Regions from separate parts of the Cytobacillus oceanisediminis genome, predicted to be linked through region 1. Evidence: riboswitches for the same ligand, from Rfam matches in the RefSeq annotation. Region 1 holds a riboswitch; each other region holds the start of a gene.

Region 1 (6,997 bases):
CGAAGGCCGAAGAGTGAAGCCCGAGGATAATGGGTTTCGGGACGAAAATGATCCGCGTGCTAATCATAAGGTCTTTCCTGGCTTAAACCGCAAGCCATTGAGAGCGAAAAAAGGGAAGAATGTTACCCAGCTTCACTATGCCAAAAAAGGAATTATTACTCCGGAGATGGAGTTTATAGCCATTCGGGAAAATATGGAACCGGAATTTGTGCGGTCTGAAGTAGCAAGAGGGCGGGCGATTATTCCTTCCAATATCAATCATCCTGAGACAGAGCCAATGATTATCGGAAGGAATTTTCACGTGAAAATTAATGCGAACATTGGAAACTCGGCTGTTTCATCCTCTATTGAAGAAGAGGTAGAGAAAATGACCTGGGCTACCCGATGGGGAGCAGATACAATTATGGATCTGTCTACAGGCAAAAATATTCATACTACACGTGAATGGATTATCAGAAACTCCGCCGTTCCGGTCGGTACTGTTCCCATTTATCAGGCACTTGAAAAGGTTAATGGCATTGCTGAGGATCTTACTTGGGAAGTATACAGGGATACCTTAATCGAACAAGCAGAGCAGGGGGTTGACTATTTTACAATTCATGCAGGTGTCCTTTTGAGGTATGTTCCGCTGTCAGCAAAACGCTTGACCGGAATTGTGTCGAGAGGCGGATCCATTATGGCCCAATGGTGCCTGCATCATCATAAAGAGAACTTTTTATATACACACTTTGAAGAAATCTGCGAGATCATGAAAGCTTATGATGTGGCCTTCTCCCTGGGGGATGGACTGCGGCCGGGATCGATTGCAGATGCAAATGACGAGGCTCAATTTGCAGAGCTCGAAACACTTGGGGAGTTGACTAAAATTGCTTGGGAACATGATGTACAGGTAATGGTCGAGGGACCTGGCCATGTTCCAATGCATTTAATCAAAGAGAACATGGATAAACAATTGGAGATCTGCAAAGAAGCGCCATTCTACACACTTGGACCACTTACGACTGATATAGCCCCGGGATATGACCATATTACCTCTGCCATCGGGGCTGCCATGATAGGCTGGTATGGTACGGCAATGCTTTGTTATGTTACCCCTAAGGAACATTTGGGTTTGCCAAATAGGGACGATGTGCGCGAGGGTGTCATCACGTATAAAATTGCAGCCCATGCTGCAGATCTGGCAAAGGGACATCCTGGAGCGCAAAAAAGGGATGATGCCCTGTCAAAAGCCCGTTTTGAATTCCGTTGGAGAGATCAATTCAATCTCTCATTGGATCCTGAGCGCGCTTTGGAATACCATGATGAAACACTGCCGGCTGAAGGTGCTAAAACAGCTCATTTCTGTTCCATGTGCGGGCCAAAGTTTTGCAGCATGAGAATTTCTCAGGATATCCGGAATTATGCAAAAGAGCATAAGCTTGGCACGGGTGAAGCGATACAGAAAGGTCTGGAAGAAAAAGCTGAGGAATTTAAAAAGGCTGGGGGAAGCATTTATCAGTAGTCTTTTTATAGTTTATAGAAATTATATCCGCTGGGGGTGCCTGTTTGCAGGCTGAGATTAAAGCAAAAGCTTAAGACCCTTGGAACCTGATCTGGCATGAATACCAGCGTAGGGAAGTGGAGTATCGGGGCTGTATTTATTGGGGCCCCATACCGCCGCTTTCTATTTAGAAGGTGGTTTTTTATTTGCAGAAAATCTAAAAATAGCAGGGGAGCAGTCGCTATGAGAAAACAGCTGCATGTTATATCAGATGGAAAGCTTTCTCTAGAGGCCTTCGCTGAAATAGCAGGTGAAGTGGAACCCTTTGCAGACAAGTTCCACTTGAGGGAAAAACATCGAACCTCTAAGGAGCTATATGAAGGAGTTAAGCTGCTTCGTAATAAGGGAATCCCCATTCATAAAATTGTTATAAATGATCGGGTGGATGTTGCATGGACATGTAAAACGGGTGTACATCTTGCTTTTCACAGCCTTCCAGTCCATGTTGTCAAAACGCATTTTCTAGAAATGCCTATCGGATGTTCCGTACATTCTCCTGAAGAAGCAGAAGAGGCTGTAAAACAGGGGGCTGATTATATCCTGTTTGGGCACATATTTAAAACCGATTCCAAGAAGGGAGTCCCGCCAAGGGGTACTGGGTCACTGGAGGCTCTTAAAAAGGCAGTAGATATTCCGGTATTGGCAATTGGAGGCATTAAACCAGAGAAAGTCCCTGAGGTTTTGGAGGCGGGGGCAGATGGCATTGCTGTAATGTCAGGGATTTTGCAGGCAAAGGACCCTGTAGAGGCAGCAAAGCTCTTTTCAAAAAAATTAAATGAGGAGGGGAAATAGTGAGGAAAATGTTTGACGCCGTTATAGTTGGAGGTGGCATTAACGGAAGCTCAATTGCATTTCAACTGGCTAAAAGAGGGTATAAAGTGGCCGTTTTGGATAAGGGGAAAATTGCCGGCAAGGCTTCCGGAGCAGCAGCTGGAATTTTAGGAGCCCAAACGGAACTGACAGAAGACGGCCCGCTATTTCAGTTGGCATGCAAAAGCCGCTCCATGTACCGGAGCCTGATTCCTGAACTGGAAGACTTATCACAAGTGCATATTGGCTATCAAAATAAGGGTGTATATAAAGTGGCGGCTAATAAAGAAGAGGAGCAGGTATTAAAAAGATTGATTGAAAGCCAGCAAAAAGCGGATGAGCAGGCCGAATGGTTTTCGATTGATGACCTGATCAAACGTGAACCGTTCGTATCAAACAAATTGAGGGGTGCCATGTATATACCGAATGACGGACAGGTACAGGCATATGAATTGTCCCTTGCATTTGCAAAAGCTTCAATAGCCCTCGGTGCAGAAATATATGAGTATATGCATGTATCAGATTTTATTTTAAAAGATGAAAAGGTTTATGGGGTCAGAACCAGCCAGGGAGAATTTCTGGCAGATTCTGTTATTATTGCTTCCGGGGCCTGGAGCAGGGAGATTCTTGAAAGAACGGGCCTTGCGCTGCCCATTATTCCGGTTAAAGGCGAGTGCTTCTCGGTCAAGATTGAAAAACCGCTTGTACAGGGGACAATCTTTTCACACGGATGCTATATCGTTCCAAAGCAATCTGGGAGGTTGGTAGTTGGAGCGACGGTTAAGGTAAATTCATTTGATGAGAAGGTGACCTTTGAGGGGATATCCTTGCTGATGGAAAAGGCTCAAAACCTGGTTCCGGATATCGCGAATGCAGAATGGGAACGTGCCTGGACAGGAATTCGTCCGCAATCGGCTGATGGCCAGCCTTTTTTAGGCGAACATCCTGCTTATAGAGGGCTATATATTGCCGCTGGCCATTTTCGAAATGGGATCCTCCTTGCCCCGGCAACAGGTGAACTGATGGCAGACATCCTCGAAGGAAAAACGGAGCAGCCAAATCCTTTTCAGCTGTCCCGCCTTGAATGCATAGTCCATTCGTCAAAAGGGGTGCTTTTATGAATGTTGTCATTAACGGTGATGCTATGGTGCTGCCGGAAACAGTTAATTCTGTTTCACGTCTGCTCGAGCACTTTAATTTGGAGCAAAAGGTAGTCATTGTCGAACTGAACCAGCATATTTTGGATAAATCCACGCATGCTGAAACCATTCTGTCAGATGGGGATCGAATCGAAATTGTACACTTTGTAGGAGGCGGATGATTTGTTGAAAATTGGACCATATGAATTTAACTCACGGCTGCTGCTCGGAACAGGAAAATATCCAAACTTTGATGTGCAAAGGGAAGCTGTTGAAGCTTCGGAAACAGAGGTGCTTACGTTTGCTGTACGCCGTATGAACATTTTTGAAGCGAACCAGCCCAACTTTTTGGAAAAGCTGGACTTAAAGAAATATAAATTACTCCCTAATACGGCAGGAGCAAGTACAGCTGAGGAGGCTGTCCGAATAGCGAGGCTATCCAAAGCTTCCGGGCTCTGCGACATGATTAAGGTTGAGGTTATTGGATGCAGCAAAACGCTTCTTCCCGATCCAATAGAAACAAAAAAAGCAGCGGAAATCCTATTAGACGAGGGATTTATTGTTCTGCCCTATACTTCTGATGATGTCGTGCTTGCTCGAAAACTTGAAGAACTAGGCTGCCATGCGGTCATGCCATGTGCTTCGCCAATTGGTTCAGGGCAGGGAATCATTAATCCTATTAACCTTCAATTTATTACAGAGCAGGCTACTGTGCCGATTATTGTGGATGCTGGAATTGGGAGCCCGGCAGATGCGGCATTGGCAATGGAGCTGGGAGCAGATGGAGTGTTATTAAATACGGCTGTCTCCTCTGCCGATGATCCTGTTAAAATGGCAAAAGCAATGAAACTCGCCATTGAAGCAGGGAGGCTGGGTTATGAAGCAGGCCGGATGCCGAAAAAACGTTATGCATCAGCAAGCAGCCCGGCGGAAGGAATGGTTTTTAGTTGAATGAACGGTACTCCCGCCAGATGTTATTTCCTCCAATTGGTAAAGAAGGACAGAAAAAGCTGAGGGAAAAACACGCTTTAATTGTAGGGGCTGGTGCATTAGGGGCTGCAAATGCAGAAACCCTCACAAGGGCAGGCGTCGGCAAATTAACCATTGCCGATCGGGATTATGTGGATTGGAGCAACCTGCAGCGCCAGCAGCTTTATTGTGAAGAAGATGCTGTCCGAAAATCGCCAAAAGCGATAGCAGCGGCTAACCGCCTAAAAGCCATCAATTCAGAGGTGCAAGTTATCGCCCGTATTATGGATGTAGGAGTACAGGAAATTGAAGAGCTGATTGAGGGTGTTGATTTAATCATTGACTCAACAGATAATTTTGACATTCGCTTTCTGATCAATGATATATCTCAAAAGCACCGGATTCCCTGGATATATGGAGGTTGTGTGGGGAGCTATGGTTTAAGCTATACCATCTTGCCAGGGGTGTCACCGTGCCTGAATTGCCTGATGGACAAATTGCCATTGGGGGGAATTACCTGCGATACGGCTGGTGTTATTCAGCCGGCTATTCAAATGGTTGCGGCTCACCAGTCTGCTGAGGCCTTAAAAATATTGGCAGAAGACTTGGAATCCTTACGCGGGACGCTTGTTTCCTTTGATTTATGGAAAAATCATTTTAGTTCTGTTAATGTTTCTTCCTTAAAAAATCCGCAGTGCTTATCGTGCGGGACTAATCCAGTTTATCCCTTCCTGGACTACAGAAATCAGACAAAAACAGCGCTGCTTTGCGGGAGGGATACCGTTCAAATCAGGCCTTCAGCCCTTCAGGATATGGATGTTGCTTATCTGGAAAAATCCCTGGTCTCTCAAGGAATCAATGTAGAGAGCAACCCTTATTTGCTCTCATTTTCGATCGATCAGGCCAGAGTGGTTGTATTTAAGGATGGAAGAGTGCTGGTTCACGGGGTAAGTGACATTCTACAGGCGAAGAACCTGTATCATCGCTTCCTGGGATAATGAGCTAAGCCTGTCGCTCTAAGAGTGACAGACTTATTTTAGGAAAAATGGGAATTTCGATTAAGACAAAGTACATATAGCATCAAATTATTTTAATATGATTGAAAAAAATGGTGAAAATTTTGAAGGCATTGCTGAAGAAGAAAGCATTTGAAGGAAGAGAAAAAAGACCTGTCCACTCAGCATTTGAAGGACAGGTCTTTTGGGAATTACTTATCCTCTCTCAATAAATAGTTATTTCCATCCTGGTCTTTAAACGTAAACATAGTTCCAAAAGGCATCTTTACCATATCCTCAACTTCCACGCCATTTTGTTTCATTTGTTCATAGGCAGCTTCAATATCAGATGTGCTGAAAAGGATGGATGGGTGGGCAACTGCAGATGGGTTTTGCTGTTCCATGGCTGCCTTTGAATAAAGAACTAAAGTTGTAAATTCATCATTGCTTGGAGCAACTTCAATCCAGGCAGCATTTGGTCCATAGGTTGTTCGAACTTTAGAACAAACCCCATTTTATTCAGCCAGAAATCTTTTGCCTGTTCCTGGTCCTTAACGTATACTGTGATTTTTCCAATTTTATTGATCAAATTAAGATCTTCTTTGATTCCAATCTTATAATAAGGATTTTATCAGTCCATGGCGGCAAAAACAATTTCAGTATAGGATGGTTCGCTTGAATTTATTCATAATTGGAGATAATTACTGTAAACATTGAGAGGAGAGGGATTATGAACATAGATTCCATAAGGTTCACTGATCCTCCTGTCCATCATCAATTTCCGTCATTATATGAGAACTTGGGGCTTCCTGAAGTTTCTTCCTTTATTGAGCAGAAATATGAATTTGATTTTACAATAGGAAAAAAAAAAAGAACTGGGCATGGAAGCATTCGAATGTATAAGCAATATGAAGAGTTTAAGGTGATAATCTCTGAAAAATTGACCGGATTCGGACCAAAAAGGCTTGAAAAGCTGGAGAGTCTGCTGATGGAGGAGGTTAAAGAACGATTTAGCAGCAATATAGAAGCTGAAACTAAAACACGAAAAGTATACCACATGCATTTTGGCCGTAATGACAGGGATAAATAGGGACAGTTTAACTGTCCCATATGGCTTACTTGGTGTTATCTCTTTGGGCTTTTAAAGCGATTCTTTCAAGACCATTTTCTCTGTCATCCGCATATTCTGTATCTTTTGGAAGTGCATTATTCTTATGATCTGATTGACTTTTCTTATTCTTTGCCATGATTTTCACCCCCTTTATAGCCATTAAGGCATCTGCGTTTTTAGTTTGCATTCTTTTTATGAGGCTATGCTTTGCGTTTCTATTTTTAAGTAGTTTTTGATGTGGGACTTAAGTGGGGCCTTATCTTGTTCAATCAAACGTTTGATTGAAATGCAATATACATCAAAAGAGTGCACTCTGCACTCTTTTTTATGTGTTAATTGACTGGCATCATAATCCGGATGAGGGTGCCGTTTTGCGGCTTGCTTTGAACATTGATGGTACCTCCATGGAGGTGGACAAGCTGTTTGGTGATGG
Region 2 (6,997 bases), 760 kb from region 1:
TGCTCCGCCAAGCTGCTGCTCAGCCATTTGCACCAGGCGCTTTGTGATTTCTCCGCCTACTGATCCATTTGCTCTTGAAGATGTTTCCGGGCCAAGGTTCACACCGAATTCTGTTGCGATTTCATACTTCATTTGATCAATTGCCTTGCTGACTCCTGATACTAAAAGCTGATTAGAATTGCTGTTTCTTGCCATGTAAATCATCTCCTTTGGTGTAGTTTTCTTGATTGTTACACTCATAGCTTTAGGAGAGAAAATAAGATTTATTCATAGGTGTATATGGTAATATAAGGTATTTTTTGACGGACTCTAATGTGGATTTGACTTGAAATCAGCTTTGCGCATATAAATTGGTCCTAAACGCACAGAAAAAATCTTATGCGCACATAAATTTCCTCCATCCGCACATAAATAAATGCCATCCGCACATAACTTTCTAAAGTTCGCCATTATAAAGCTGCAGAAATCCGAAAAGCCACGAAATATAGGCACTTGCCAGCACTGCTCCAATAAAAAAGGCGAAATATGCCCAATCCTTCCAGGAAACAGAGATTTTTTGATAGAAATCCCGGTTTCCATCTCCGGTAAACCCTTTTGATTCCATCGCCATTGCCGTCCTCTCGGCTTTACGGATCGCTCCGGCAAGAAGAGGAACTGAATACCTCTTAAGTTCTGCCATTTTTTCAGAAAGTGTCCGGGCTTTGGGTACTCCCCTAATCCGGTGGGCGCTTCTGATAATCTCAAATTCTTCTTTCATTAATGGCAGAAACCGATAGCCTGCCATGATTCCATATGCAAGCTTTGGAGAGAGCCGGCATTGCTGCATGAGACTGAGCAGGAATTCTGTCGGCTTTGTGGTTAAAATGAACAGAAGGGACAGCGAGGTAAAGCTTAAAACCCTCATTCCAAGAGATAGGGCACGCTGAAAGCCCTCCTCAGTCAATGTGAAGATCCCCCATGTCCATAGGATGGTTTCTCCTTCAATAGTCTTTGAAAAAATCAGAGCTGACCAAATATATATTATAGCCATGAAGATAAACGGCGAGAAAAGCAAAATCCATCTTTTGAATGAAACCTTACCAAAAATAAAGGTGGCTCCTGCAGTCACCACTAAGGTCAGAAAAGGAGTAACCGGGTCAAAGAAAACTGACAAAATCAATACACAGACAACCACAGTCAGAGCCTTTATGCTTGGGTTAAATTCATGTAAGAGCAAACTTGTTCCTCCCTTCCACGGCACCCAGTTCGTTCCTGAGTTTTTCAGTGTAAGGGACTTTTAGAGAAGCAATCTTCATAATCTCATGTTTCTTCCATAATGAATCAGGCAATCCCTCGTAAATCTTCTCTCCTTCTGAAAGGACAATCACTTTATCGGCATAGGAATGCAGGATTTCCATGTCATGAGTGATCATCACCACGGAGCTTCTGTTATGGATCTTAGTTTCCAAAAGCGCCATAAGCTCCGCAGAGGTCCTGGCATCCTGTCCAAATGTTGGTTCATCAAGGAGCAGCAAATCCTGTTCATTCACAAGCATTGATGCAACACTAAGCCGCCGCTTTTGTCCCTGACTTAAGGAAAAAGGATGCATGTCAGCGTGCTGAAGCAAGTTCACTTGATCCAAAACAGCATGAACCATTTTTTGTATTTCGGCATCTGGTATTCGCTGAATTTTTAAACTGAAGGCAATTTCACCATATACAGAATCTGCAATAAATTGGTGTTCGGGATTCTGAAAAACGTATCCTAATTTTAGTCTTAACTCTTGCTCCTTCCACTGGGAAAGGGAGCGATCATTAAAAAGAATATTGCCTTTGGATGGAGCAGATAATCCTGCCAGCAGTCTGGAAAGCGTTGTTTTTCCTGATCCATTTGAACCAGCTATTGCCACAAATTCACCTTTTTTAACAGAAAAACTAATATTTCTAAGCAAATCCTTCCCATCTTTATGAAAAGAGAGATTCTCTGCCGATAGGATGATCTGCTCTTCAAAGCCTTGATGTATAGTTTTCCTGTTATCTAATATCTGAAGTGCAGCAGAGGGATCTACAAATCCAGCAATTAATTCCCGATCAGTTAACGGAAGCTTTTGCCCACTGTAAATCCCTGCCTTTTTTCCTAATAGGCCTGCTCTTACTGCGCTTGGCAGCCATATACCCTCAAGCAGAAGTTCTTCTGCATACTTATTAAAGCAGTCTGCCGTGCTTCCATTAAATATAATTTCGCCATCCCGGTTTAGCACCACGCAGCGGTCGGTCAAATCAACCCAATCATCCAGCTTGTGCTCAATTATTAGAAGGGAAAAGGATTGCTCCTCTTTAAGCTGTTTGATGATGCGGGTAAGTTCATAGCCTGAAGCCGGGTCAAGATTTGCTGTCGGTTCATCCAAAATAAGGATATCCGGTTTTAATGACAATACACATGCAAGGGCAAGTTTTTGTTTTTGTCCCCCCGAAAGGGTGTGGATTAAGGCGTTTTTAAATGGCAGAAGATGAACAAGTTCGAGTGCTTCATCAATCTTGCTCTCAATTTCTTCAGGAGGTGTTTTCATATTCTCAAGGCCGAATGCCAGCTCCTCTTCAACTGTTGTCATGCAAAACTGGCTTTCAGGATCCTGAAACACAATGCCGATGTGCTGATTAATTTCACCGTGCCGGAATTCCTCCAGCATCTTTCCCTTGAAAGAAATGGTGCCATCCAGTTCGCCATCAACGGCTTCCGGATACAATTTATTTAAGCAGAAAGCAAGCGTGCTTTTTCCGCAGCCGCTGGGGCCCAATAATAGAACAGCTTCCCCAGGATAAAGGCAGAAATTCACATTCTTAAAAACAGGATTCTTCACATCTTCATGCCGGAAGGACAGCTGTTCTGTTATTAATAAAGGCTGGTTATGCTGTAATGCCATTTTTGGATTTTTCCCTTCTCAGCTCTTTTCCGATAGGAAAGCTGTTTAATGCCCCAGTTTTAGCAAGACTCTCACTCAGCCATTTCCCTAGCAATCCAGCAAGCAAAGCTCCGCTAATCAGTCTCACAAAAAACATGGCAGTTACATAACCCGGTGAGAGGGCAGCATAGCCGGAAATGAAATAGCCCCAAATAAAGCTTGTAACAGAAGAGCCCATGCCGGCAGCAATTAAAACCCATGTACGGTAATTGTTCCATTTTGTGGCCGCAAAAACAGCTTCTGCTCCAATCCCCTGAATCATACCTGAAAGAATCAGGCGAGGGCCTACTGCATTGCCAATCATGACTTCAATGGCTGCAGCGATGGTTTCCGATAAAAAGGCTGCACCGGGTTTTCTGATTATATACGCTGCGATGATCGAAACAATAAACCAAATGCCAAAAATCAGATCATAGCCAATTAAGCCGAACATCCCATATAGCACGTTGCCAAATTGCATGAACACCAGGTACACAACTGCAAACACAACTGCGAGAACAGACAGGACAATGACCTCACGAAGCTTCCATTTTTCGAGCATATTACATAGCCCCCTTCTTGGAAGGACTGTTCGCAGACATATTCACCGTCATGACAATATGAGTAGAATCGCTTTTTTTACAGCTTTCGAAAGCATCTTCCAGCGTTTTAAAAACAGCGTGTGCATCTCCATCTAATCTTGAAGCATAATGGACACCTTCAGTAAATGTTCCCTGATCCTTTGCGAGCTCGACTTGGTCCATAATGACGTTCATATATGCAGGAATCCCCATCGGATAAAGTGCGAACTGTACAGCGACTTCCTGGTTGATTCCTGCTGATTTTTCTTCATTCGCCCGTTCCTCATTTTCAGCAAGATAAGCATCGCCGGCAGTATCCCCAGGGCATCCATTTGAAAAAGTGCCATTAAATACTACATGGTCACCATGCTTAACAGCTTCAAGATAAATAGCTTTGACCACATCAAAAACATGAATGGACCTGCCTCTCACACAAGTGCTTACATCATCTGTTTCCATCCATACCTTGCTTGTATCCACTTCTTTTAGAGCAGATAAAATAACATCCACAAACCTGTCAGTCATTGGATAAATTGAAAACCTGCAACCTGTAATCTCACTTGTTCCGCATAAGAAATTTTCCTGCATTTTGCCATCCTCCTATTTTAAATAAAAATAAAAAACTGCATTCCCATAAGGAAATGCAGTTGAATGATATCAATACACTAGAAATGATAGCCGTTCACCTGCACTTCCCCACGCTGGTATTATCCAGATCGGGTGATAAGAGTCAGAACGGATTGTTCTTCTCAGCCATTAAAGCTCCCCTAGTGCAAAATAAGATATGCAGTTTTTATTGACTCCATCTTAATACGGAGCATACAAATTGTAAATGAATAATTTATAATTCTTTAAATCAAATGATCTATGAAAACAGATAAACGCCGTCACTAAGCAGATATGCTATGAAAATATTTTTACATTGTCCATGTCATGTTCTATTCCAATCCTTCCCTTCATAAAAGTGTAATAGGACAATTTTACACCGAGAATAGGGGGCAAATTGGATGATATACAGAATGCTTGCTTTAAATATTGACGGAACACTGCTCCAATCAAATGGAAGACTTCATAAATCAACAAAAGAAGCGATTGAATATGTGCAGCAAAAAGGAATTTATGTAACACTTGTCACATCCAGAAGTTTTCCATCTGCGAAAAAAGCGGCCAAAGCATTGAAAATCAATTCTTTGCTGGTCACACACAGGGGGGCTTATATTGCAGCTTCTCAGGAAAAGCCGATATATGTAAAAAGGATACAGGAAGATGAAACGTTTGAAATCGTGCGCCTGCTTGAAGGCTTTACCTGTCAAATCAGGCTGGTGCACGAAAAATATTCCCTTGCCAACAAAACCAAGCTAAATACCAATATGCTTGCTAAAACGGTTTTTACAACCGGGGATCCCATTTTTTACTCGCAGCAATTTGTGGATTCATTAAGTGACACCATTTTAGATGAGCCGGTCACACCGCCAAAAATCGAAGTGTATTTTGAAGATAAAGAAGACCTTGAGGATGCTAAGGCAGCCATTAGGGGCATGTTTGAAAATGTAGAAGTCATTAAGTTGAGTGATCTGCGAATGGATATCGTTCCTTCCGGAGTTTCAAAGCTAAATGGTTTGCTTTATTTATGTGAACATCTCGGAATTTCCCGAAACCAAATGGTCGTTATAGGCGACTCGGCAGATGACCTGGAAATGATTGAAGCCGCCGGTCTCGGTGTGGCTATGGGCAATGCCCCTGCAGAAGTAAAAAAAGCAGCCGACTGGCTGACCCGATCCAATGACCAGAACGGCGTAAGCTACATGGTTAAAGAACATTTCCGGAAGCAGCATCCAATCGATTTCCTGAAGAAAATGAATCTATTAAAATAAAATCAATGAAAGAGAGTTCGATTAGGTAATCGGCTCTTTTTTTGCTTTGTGAAATTGCCAAAGGAGAAAGAAAAAAGAACCATGAATAATATAAACAATCCATTAGGAATCATTCCCCTTATATTGACCTTGTTTCCCCATTTCTGTACACTAAAAGAAGTTTGTCAACATGAAAAATAGACACTTTGCAGCTGCCTTAAGAAAACAAAGACATCGGCAGATTTAATATATTTTCTAAAAAAGGTGATCGATTTGAATATTTCAATTTTAGGTATACAGGATGAACGGTTCCATCGGCCGCTCCGGCTGATCGGGAACCTCTTTTTTGAAGAATGTGCGGTGACGCTGGGTGAGAATGCTGCAGCTGATCTGACAATTAATTTTCAGCTTGAACATGGAAAACACATTAAAGCCATTGCAGAGCTTACTGATAAAGATGGCAAGAACCTTTCAGCCAATTTTGAGAAGGAATTCGTTCCGGCTGAGTCAGAAAAAGAGAATTTCAAACAAATAAAAAATGCAGTATCCCATGTATATCTGACTGTTTTGCAGGATTGGACAGGCATTATTCAAAAGTGGGGAATTCTGACTGGGGTACGTCCCACAAAATTGCTTCACCGTGCCATCCAGCATCAGACACCTCTCCATGAAGCCCATCAGCAGCTGAAGGAAGAGTATTTGATTACAGATGAAAAAATCCAGCTTATGCAGAATATCGTAGACAGGCAGCTTGCTGTCGTACCGGATCTTTATGACTTAAAAAATGAAGTCAGCATATATATTGGCATTCCATTCTGCCCGACAAAATGCGCATATTGCACTTTTCCTGCATATGCGATTAATGGCAGGCAGGGTTCTGTAAACTCATTCCTTGGCGGCCTGCATTACGAAATGCGCAAAATTGGCGAGTGGCTGAAAGAAAATGATGTAAAAATTACTACTGTCTATTATGGAGGAGGTACTCCGACAAGCATTACGGCGGAAGAGATGGATATGCTTTATGAAGAAATGTATGAATCTTTTCCAGAAGTAGAAAACATACGGGAGGTCACTGTGGAAGCCGGCCGTCCGGATACAATCACACCTGAAAAGCTTGAAGTGCTGAAAAAATGGAATATTGACCGCATCAGCATCAATCCTCAGTCCTATATTCAGGAGACCCTGAAAGCCATTGGCCGCCACCATACAGTGGAAGAAACCGTGGATAAATTCCATCTGGCTCGCAATATGGGAATGAATAACATCAATATGGATCTGATCATTGGGCTTCCTGGAGAAGGTGTGCCGGAATTTTCACATACTTTGGATGAAACTGAGAAATTAATGCCGGAATCCCTGACAGTTCATACTTTATCCTTTAAACGAGCTTCGGAAATGACGAAGAACAAGCAAAAATATAAAGTTGCCGAGCGGGAAGAAATTGAAAAAATGATGGACATGGCTGAGGATTGGACAAAAGAGCATAATTACCATCCTTATTATCTTTACCGTCAGAAAAATATTCTCGGCAATCTTGAAAATGTCGGCTATGCCCTTCCGAACCAGGAAAGCATCTATAACATCATGATAATGGAAGAACAGCAGACAATCATCGGGCTAGGATGCGGAGCTTCCAGTAAGT
Region 3 (6,997 bases), 2.0 Mb from region 1:
AAAATTCTTTATACACATGGTTTAAAGGCTCCCGAAGGACCAGTTCCATATTATTATTCAGGGCCAGCTGAAATGGAACAGCTTCCACTGGAGGATCTTTTGGCGTTGCCACCTCTAAGACTTCAGCCTGATGTACAGAGCCTTCCGCAGCGCGATATCCACCTATAATTAAAGAAATACTCTCTTTTTTAATTGGTTCGGTTATACCAAACACCTTTTTCAGCATCTCCTGATCCGTCTCATTAAAAGTTATTTTTATGTTCTTGCCATCCATGAGCGGCAGTAATTTTAAGGAATCATGATCAGGGAGAAAGTATACAATTTCCTCCTGAAAATCCAGAGTGCCTGTGACCTCTGCCTTCCCAGTAAAAGCTGCAGAAAGGTGCCCATATGAGTCCTTCTCGAAACTATTCAATTTCCAGTTGTTTAGCATAGCGCCATCTGCAAGGCCGGGATAAAAATCTTTATCTGAAATGGCGGTCTCCTGTCCATTTTGCTTGTTAAAGACATCTGTCTGAATTCCGGCAATCCCGCCAATCAATAGTATAAACCCAACAGCAGCAGCTGCAGAAAGAAGCTTTGGTACATAGTCTTTTTTCCTGCCTTTAATAGCAGAAGTGCCGATCCGGTTTCTGACTCTCTGTTTTTCCTCTTCTGTGAAAACAGAATCTTTCGTCCATGCAGCATTCAATACTTTCTTCACATCCTGATTCAGTTCAGCCATGCTGTTCACCTCTTTCTGAAGCAGATAGTATCTTCTTCACTTTTTCCTGTCCTCTGTACAGCCTTGTTTTAACAGTAGAAATAGGGATATGAAGGGTCTCACTTATTTCAGCCAGACTGAGATCCTGGTAATAATGGAGAAGGAAGACTTCCCGGTATTTTACTGTGAGGGATTCTATCGTTTTTAGCAATTCTTGATTTTCATCCCGTTCAAGAAATGATGCTTCAGGATCTTTTTCTCTAGCCTTTTTCAGAAAAAAAACCTTTTCATTCATGACCATATTGCGGTAATGCCAGCTTTTAAGATAGTCTTTACTTTTATTTATAGCAATTGTAAAAATCCACGTTTTAAAGGAAGATCTTTGCTGGAAACTTTCCAGCTTTTCATACACAGTAATAAAGGTATCCTGTGTTAGATCACTGGCAGCATTCCAGTCTTTCACATAGCTGTATATTAATCTCTTCAAAACGGTTCCATACTCATCCATGATCATTTCAAGAACGAGAGCTCGGTCCACTTGATCAGCAATCGACCGTTTTACATACTCATCAGTGCTCACATGACTGCCTCCTTGCTTAAATGCCAGCTGCCGATTCCGGCTGCCTTTTGTTTTGACTGACAGTTAGACGACAGATGCAAGCAAATCGCTTCAACTTTTTGGCATTTATTAAGATTATACAAAAAAAGCGCAAACCATTTAGTCTGCTCATGATTATTTATTCACTTTAATCCTGATTAAATAAATCCACATCAATGCATAGGTTAAGAACAGAAGGAGCAAAAATAATATGGAAGGCATTCATCATCACATCACTTGTTCATATTGAGTAATTCTAGCCTATACATTTAGATTGGGAATAATAATCCCTATATTGAAAAAATGATTCTGCCCAAGTGCTTTGTTTTTGATGGGAGGATTGTTTATTTATATAATGGCTATATTGTGCAAAAAAGAAGGGAGATTATTATGTCACAATCAAATATTGCTCCACAGATCAAATTAATCGCTCTTGATATGGATGGAACCTTGTTGAATTCCAGGGGGGAAATTCCTGATGAAAACCGTAAGGCCATACGAGAGGCAAAGGAAAAAGGGATTGAAGTTATTTTGAGTACTGGAAGATCCAGGCTTACTGCAGGAGACCATGCCGATTCTTTGGAATTGAACTCCTACTTGATCACAGTCAACGGCAGTGAAATATTTGGCCCTGATGGTGAATCTATCTCAAGGACTCCAGTTGATTCAAAAATAATGGAGTGGATGTGGAACCTATCCCAGTCACATAAGACCAACTTCTGGGCAACAAGCTGCGAACGGGTTTGGACGAATGAAATGCCTGAAAATATTCATGACCATGAATGGCTTAAATTTGGATTTGATATATCAGATGATGAAATCAGGGAACTCATTCATAAAGAGCTTCAAACAAAAGGGGGTCTGGAAATTACAAATTCCAGCTTAACTAATATTGAGGTAAATGCTCTGGGCATCAATAAAGCCAGAGGTATCCAGAAGGTTACAGAGCTTCTTGGCATTTCGATGGATAATGTAATGGCAATGGGTGACAGCTTGAATGATATTGCCATGATCGAGGAATCAGGCTGGGGAGTAGCAATGGGAAATGCGCAGGATATTGTGAAAGAAACAGCCAATGCTGTTACGGGAACGAATGATGAAGCTGGTGTTGCAAAGGCAATCCGAAAGTGGGCTCTTTAAAGAATAAAAACCGGCAATCATGCCGGTTTTTGGTTTATTCCGATGATTTTTTGTTATTTAGAATGGTTTCTTCCAGTGCTACTTCCACATTTCCTTTAATCGCCCTGGAAATCATACAGGATGCTTCAGCTTTTTGCGCCAGCTTTCGCGCAAGTGATTGATCCTTTTCTGTCGCGTCAGCCTTTAACAAGATAACAGGGCGATGAATAATTTTCTTATAGGTAATCACTCCTTTGGTTACATCCACAATACCGATTGATTCCATCGAAAGGTCTTCTTTCTCAAGTTTGCTCCGTTCCATCATGGCGGCCAGGGTAATAATATAACAAGTTGCCGCCGCCCCCAGCAGCATTTCATCCGGATTTGTTCCGATTCCGGGTCCTTCCATTTCTGGCGGAATGGAAACCTTTGTTTTCAGCCCGCCTGTTTCAATTTCTCCAACATCATTCCGAAGTCCTGGCCAATGTGCTTTTAAATGGAATTGGTGTTCAGCCATTCTTTGATTCCTCCAAGTTATGTATTTCTATTACACCTTAAAGAGGAACAGGCAGAATTGCAAGACTTTACAGATTTAACGTTTCAAGCTAAGATGAAAACAGCCAACTTAATAGTTTTACTGCTAGGGGTGCCCGATGCGCGGGCTGAGAAAGAAACCGGACTGTTTTTTACCCTTCGGACCTGATCTGGATCATACCAGCGTAGGAAAGTAGTAATTGCGGGGAACGATGTTCTTTCTCTTAGATTATTCAGCCAGGTCCAATTGCGGATCTGGTTTTTATTTTGTTCTCAAAAACAAATGAATTGGCTATCAATAAGGAGGATTTTCTATGAATCTTAACGAGCAGATTGTCATTATTACAGGCAGCAGCAGAGGGCTGGGCAAAGAAACAGCAAAAGCATTCGCGAGAGAAGGGGCGAGAGTTGTCATTAACTATTTCCATAGCGAGGAAAAAGCCCATGCTCTGCAGAAGGAAATTGGCGAAACAGCAATTGCCATTCGTGCTGATATTCGGGACAGGGTTCAAGTGAAATCCATGTTTCAAAAGACGAAGGAACACTTTGGAGCCCCCATTACAACCATAGTCAATAATGCACTCGTGAACTTTCAATTTGACCCTATTTCAAAAAAAGATGCAGAAACAATTAAATGGGACGATTACAAAAACCAGCTGGAAGGTGCAATCCTGGGAGCATTGAACACAGTTCAGGCAGGTCTTGAAGATATGAAAAAACAGGAGTTTGGCAGGATAATCTCGGTCGGCACCAACCTATTCCAGCATCCAGTTGTACCCTATCATGACTATACGACCAGCAAAGCTGCTTTATTAGGCTTCACCAGAAATATGGCGAATGAGCTGGGCCAATATGGAATTACTGCAAATATGGTATCGGGCGGTTTGTTAAAAACGACGGACGCCAGTGCTTCGACATCTAAGGAAGTCTTTGAAATTATCGAAAACTCGACTCCATTAAGAAAAGTCACAGATCCCGCAGAAGTGGCTGATGCGATAGTCTTCTTCGCTTCTCCATGGACAAGGGCAGTTACAGGACAAAATCTGGTTGTGGATGGCGGACTGGTTATGAATTAAAGGAGGAATTTAGATGAACATTCAGGAGATTAGCAGTCTATTGGAAAAACTAAGAGATTCAAATCCTCTGGTACATAATATCACCAATGTGGTGGTAACCAACTTTACGGCAAATGGCCTGCTGGCAATCGGGGCATCACCTGTGATGGCATATGCACATGAAGAGGCAGCTGACATGGCTAAAATAGCTGGTGCATTGGTTCTCAATATGGGAACACTGACTGAAAAAGAAGTAAAAAGTATGCTCATAGCGGGCAAATCAGCAAATCAGCATGGGGTGCCAGTCATTTTTGACCCGGTTGGTGTCGGCGCCACGGCCTATCGCACAGAAACAGCTCAAAGAATAGTAGAAGAATTAAATATTACCATCATAAGAGGCAATGCTGCAGAAATTGCCAACGCTGCAGGACAGAAATGGAGTATAAAGGGCGTAGATGCAGTTGAAGCAGCAGGAAATACTTCAGAGCTTGCTATGTCGGCAGCAAAAGAACTTGGTGCAGTCACTGTTATTACAGGAAAACAGGATATCGTTTCAGATGGAAGATCCACTTTTGCCATTAACAATGGCCATCCTCTTCTAACGAAAGTAACGGGTGCCGGATGTCTTCTTACTTCTGTAATAGGAGCTTTCGCTGCTGTTGAAAAGGATCCTGTAAAAGCGGCAGTAACTTCATTGGTTGTTTATGGCACTGCTGCAGAAATCGCTGCAGAAAAATCGGATGGCAAAGGCCCAGGCACTTTCCAAATCGAGTTTTTGAATAGCTTATATAACATTTCTGCTGCAGATGTTGAATCATATGGCTCTTTTGAAAAAACGATCGGATAGGAGGCAATATAAATGAAAGTGAACAAAGCTTTAACCATAGCGGGTTCGGATAGCGGCGGCGGCGCGGGCATTCAGGCAGACTTAAAAACATTTCAGGAACTCGGTGTTTTCGGCATGTCTGCTTTGACTGCGGTGACCGCTCAAAACACCAAGGGCGTTCAGGGAGTCTATCCAATGACAGCAGGGGCAGTTTCTGCTCAAATTCAGTCGATAGGAGAAGACCTCAGACCTGACGCTGTGAAGACAGGAATGCTTTTTAGCGCAGATATAATCGGGAGTGTTTCCAATGAAATTGTGAGATACGGATGGAAAAATGTCGTCATTGATCCAGTGATGATTGCAAAGGGAGGAGCAAGTCTTCTTCAGAATGAAGCGATATTAGCGATGAAAAAGCATCTTATACCGCTCTCTATGGTGATTACCCCGAATATTCCAGAGGCAGAGGTATTAACGGACATAAGTATTCGTTCACTGGAGGATAAAAGAGAAGCAGCAAAAAGACTGCATTACCTTGGAGCGAAAAATGTCATCATAAAAGGCGGCCATGATGAAGCAAAAGACATAGCAGCAGACCTTCTATTTGACGGAGAAAGTTTTTCGGAATTTAAGAGCAACAGAATACAAACAGCCAACACACATGGAACAGGCTGCACTTTTTCGGCTGCAATCACCGCTGGCCTCGCTGACGGTCTTACCGTGCCAGAAGCTGTTGATCGGGCAAAAAAATTCATCCAGGCAGCAATTGAATATGAATTGGGAATTGGCAGCGGTCATGGACCTACCAATCACTGGGCGTTCAATAGAAGAAAGAAGGAGACTGAAGTATATGGCTGTTAATCCGCAGGCAATGAGAAACTTATTAAAAGTATACTTCATAATGGGCAGCACAAATTGCCATCATGATCCTGAAAAAGTCCTTCAATCAGCCATCAAAGGAGGCATAACGTTATTTCAATTCCGTGAAAAAGGAGCAGGATGCCTTCATGGTAAAGAAAAGGAATCGCTCGCAAAAAAGCTTCAAGCATTCTGCAAAGAGAGCAATATCCCTTTTATTGTAAATGATGATATTGAATTGGCACTTAAAATAAATGCAGATGGTGTCCATATAGGCCAGGACGATGAAGCAGCCGATGTGGTCCGCAGGAAAATTGGCAGCAAAATCCTGGGAGTCTCAGTGCACAGCATGAAGGAAGCGGAAACAGCGATCCGTCAAGGCGCAGATTACCTTGGCATAGGGCCTATTTATCCGACATCCACAAAGGAAGATGCAAAAGCCGTTCAGGGTCTTACTTTTTTGACAGAATTGAGAACTGCTGATATCCAAATTCCTGTTGTAGGAATAGGCGGAATTACTTCTGAAAATACACCTCCCATTATTAAGGCAGGAGCGGACGGTGTTTCTGTCATTTCTGCAATCAGCCAGGCGGATTCACCTGAAAAAGCAGCCACGCAGTTATATGATGCAGTAAATAGACGAATGTGAAATGTCCGCTGATTTGAGCATTTATTATGGTATGGAGGTTTGAAATTCTCAGGTTTATCCCAATCTATTGAGGGTAGCTCACTAACAACAATAGAAACAGAGGGATAAACAATTGAAAAAGTGGATGGAATCAGGACTCTATATTCAAATGGCCGCCGTATTGCTGGTCGTCTATTATGGCTTCGTTTCAGGATTTGTAGCTGCAGAAACTAAAATGACTGAATACGAAGGGGAGATAGATGAAAAATATCGGCAGACTGCGGTTGATAATTACCTAAGCAACTTTAGCACGCATGAAGAATATTGGATTCGGCTGGATAATGGCAAATCCTTTGAGCTGACGGCAACATTATATGAAAGTATTAAGCGGGGTGAAAAGGTCAAATTAGTGCAGATGAATGCCGGAACCATAATATTCAAGCAATAGGTCACTCTTTTCAAAGTATGATACATTTACCCGTATTTTGTTGATTGCCGTTCACGTTACAGTACTTTAACTGTGCAAGTAATGAATATCCATGATAATGTTGTAAACAGGCAGATTTTTTAACATAAGGAGATATAATAGCAATGAAACTTGTTTCATGGAATGTGAATGGCATAAGGGCATGTGTGAAAAAAGGATTCATGGATTACTTCAAAGAAGTGGATGCAGACA

The links. Region 1 has a riboswitch for thiamine pyrophosphate ahead of IRB79_RS03885 (thiamine phosphate synthase). Riboswitches for the same ligand answer to the same signal wherever they lie in the genome.
Region 2: linked by a shared signal. The riboswitch ahead of IRB79_RS07880 (YkoF family thiamine/hydroxymethylpyrimidine-binding protein) and the one ahead of IRB79_RS03885 (thiamine phosphate synthase) in region 1 are both predicted to bind thiamine pyrophosphate.
Region 3: linked by a shared signal. The riboswitch ahead of IRB79_RS14100 (3-oxoacyl-ACP reductase) and the one ahead of IRB79_RS03885 (thiamine phosphate synthase) in region 1 are both predicted to bind thiamine pyrophosphate.

What each region holds. Positions count from the first base shown of each region.
Region 1 is NZ_CP065511.1:748,845-755,841, forward strand. It holds gene thiC (phosphomethylpyrimidine synthase ThiC) at 1-1,501, shown strand, start outside; TPP riboswitch at 1,524-1,633, shown strand; gene IRB79_RS03885 (thiamine phosphate synthase) at 1,724-2,332, shown strand; gene thiO (glycine oxidase ThiO) at 2,332-3,471, shown strand; gene thiS (sulfur carrier protein ThiS) at 3,468-3,671, shown strand; gene IRB79_RS03900 (thiazole synthase) at 3,673-4,440, shown strand; gene IRB79_RS03905 (MoeB/ThiF family adenylyltransferase) at 4,437-5,456, shown strand; gene IRB79_RS03910 (VOC family protein) at 5,666-5,857, opposite strand; gene IRB79_RS28135 (VOC family protein) at 5,878-6,042, opposite strand; gene IRB79_RS03915 (hypothetical protein) at 6,184-6,543, shown strand; gene IRB79_RS28005 (hypothetical protein) at 6,569-6,700, opposite strand; gene IRB79_RS03920 (sensor histidine kinase) at 6,897-6,997, opposite strand, start outside.
Region 2 is NZ_CP065511.1:1,506,486-1,513,482, forward strand. It holds gene IRB79_RS07860 (alpha/beta-type small acid-soluble spore protein) at 1-195, opposite strand, end outside; gene IRB79_RS07865 (energy-coupling factor transporter transmembrane component T family protein) at 437-1,216, opposite strand; gene IRB79_RS07870 (ABC transporter ATP-binding protein) at 1,203-2,903, opposite strand; gene IRB79_RS07875 (ECF transporter S component) at 2,887-3,483, opposite strand; gene IRB79_RS07880 (YkoF family thiamine/hydroxymethylpyrimidine-binding protein) at 3,485-4,090, opposite strand; TPP riboswitch at 4,179-4,281, opposite strand; gene IRB79_RS07885 (Cof-type HAD-IIB family hydrolase) at 4,510-5,376, shown strand; gene IRB79_RS07890 (coproporphyrinogen III oxidase) at 5,629-6,997, shown strand, end outside.
Region 3 is NZ_CP065511.1:2,777,131-2,784,127, reverse strand. It holds gene IRB79_RS14120 (hypothetical protein) at 1-724, opposite strand, end outside; gene IRB79_RS14115 (sigma-70 family RNA polymerase sigma factor) at 717-1,283, opposite strand; gene IRB79_RS14110 (Cof-type HAD-IIB family hydrolase) at 1,692-2,441, shown strand; gene IRB79_RS14105 (OsmC family protein) at 2,476-2,937, opposite strand; TPP riboswitch at 3,053-3,163, shown strand; gene IRB79_RS14100 (3-oxoacyl-ACP reductase) at 3,269-4,030, shown strand; gene thiM (hydroxyethylthiazole kinase) at 4,044-4,856, shown strand; gene thiD (bifunctional hydroxymethylpyrimidine kinase/phosphomethylpyrimidine kinase) at 4,869-5,693, shown strand; gene thiE (thiamine phosphate synthase) at 5,683-6,339, shown strand; gene IRB79_RS14080 (hypothetical protein) at 6,452-6,766, shown strand; gene xth (exodeoxyribonuclease III) at 6,910-6,997, shown strand, end outside.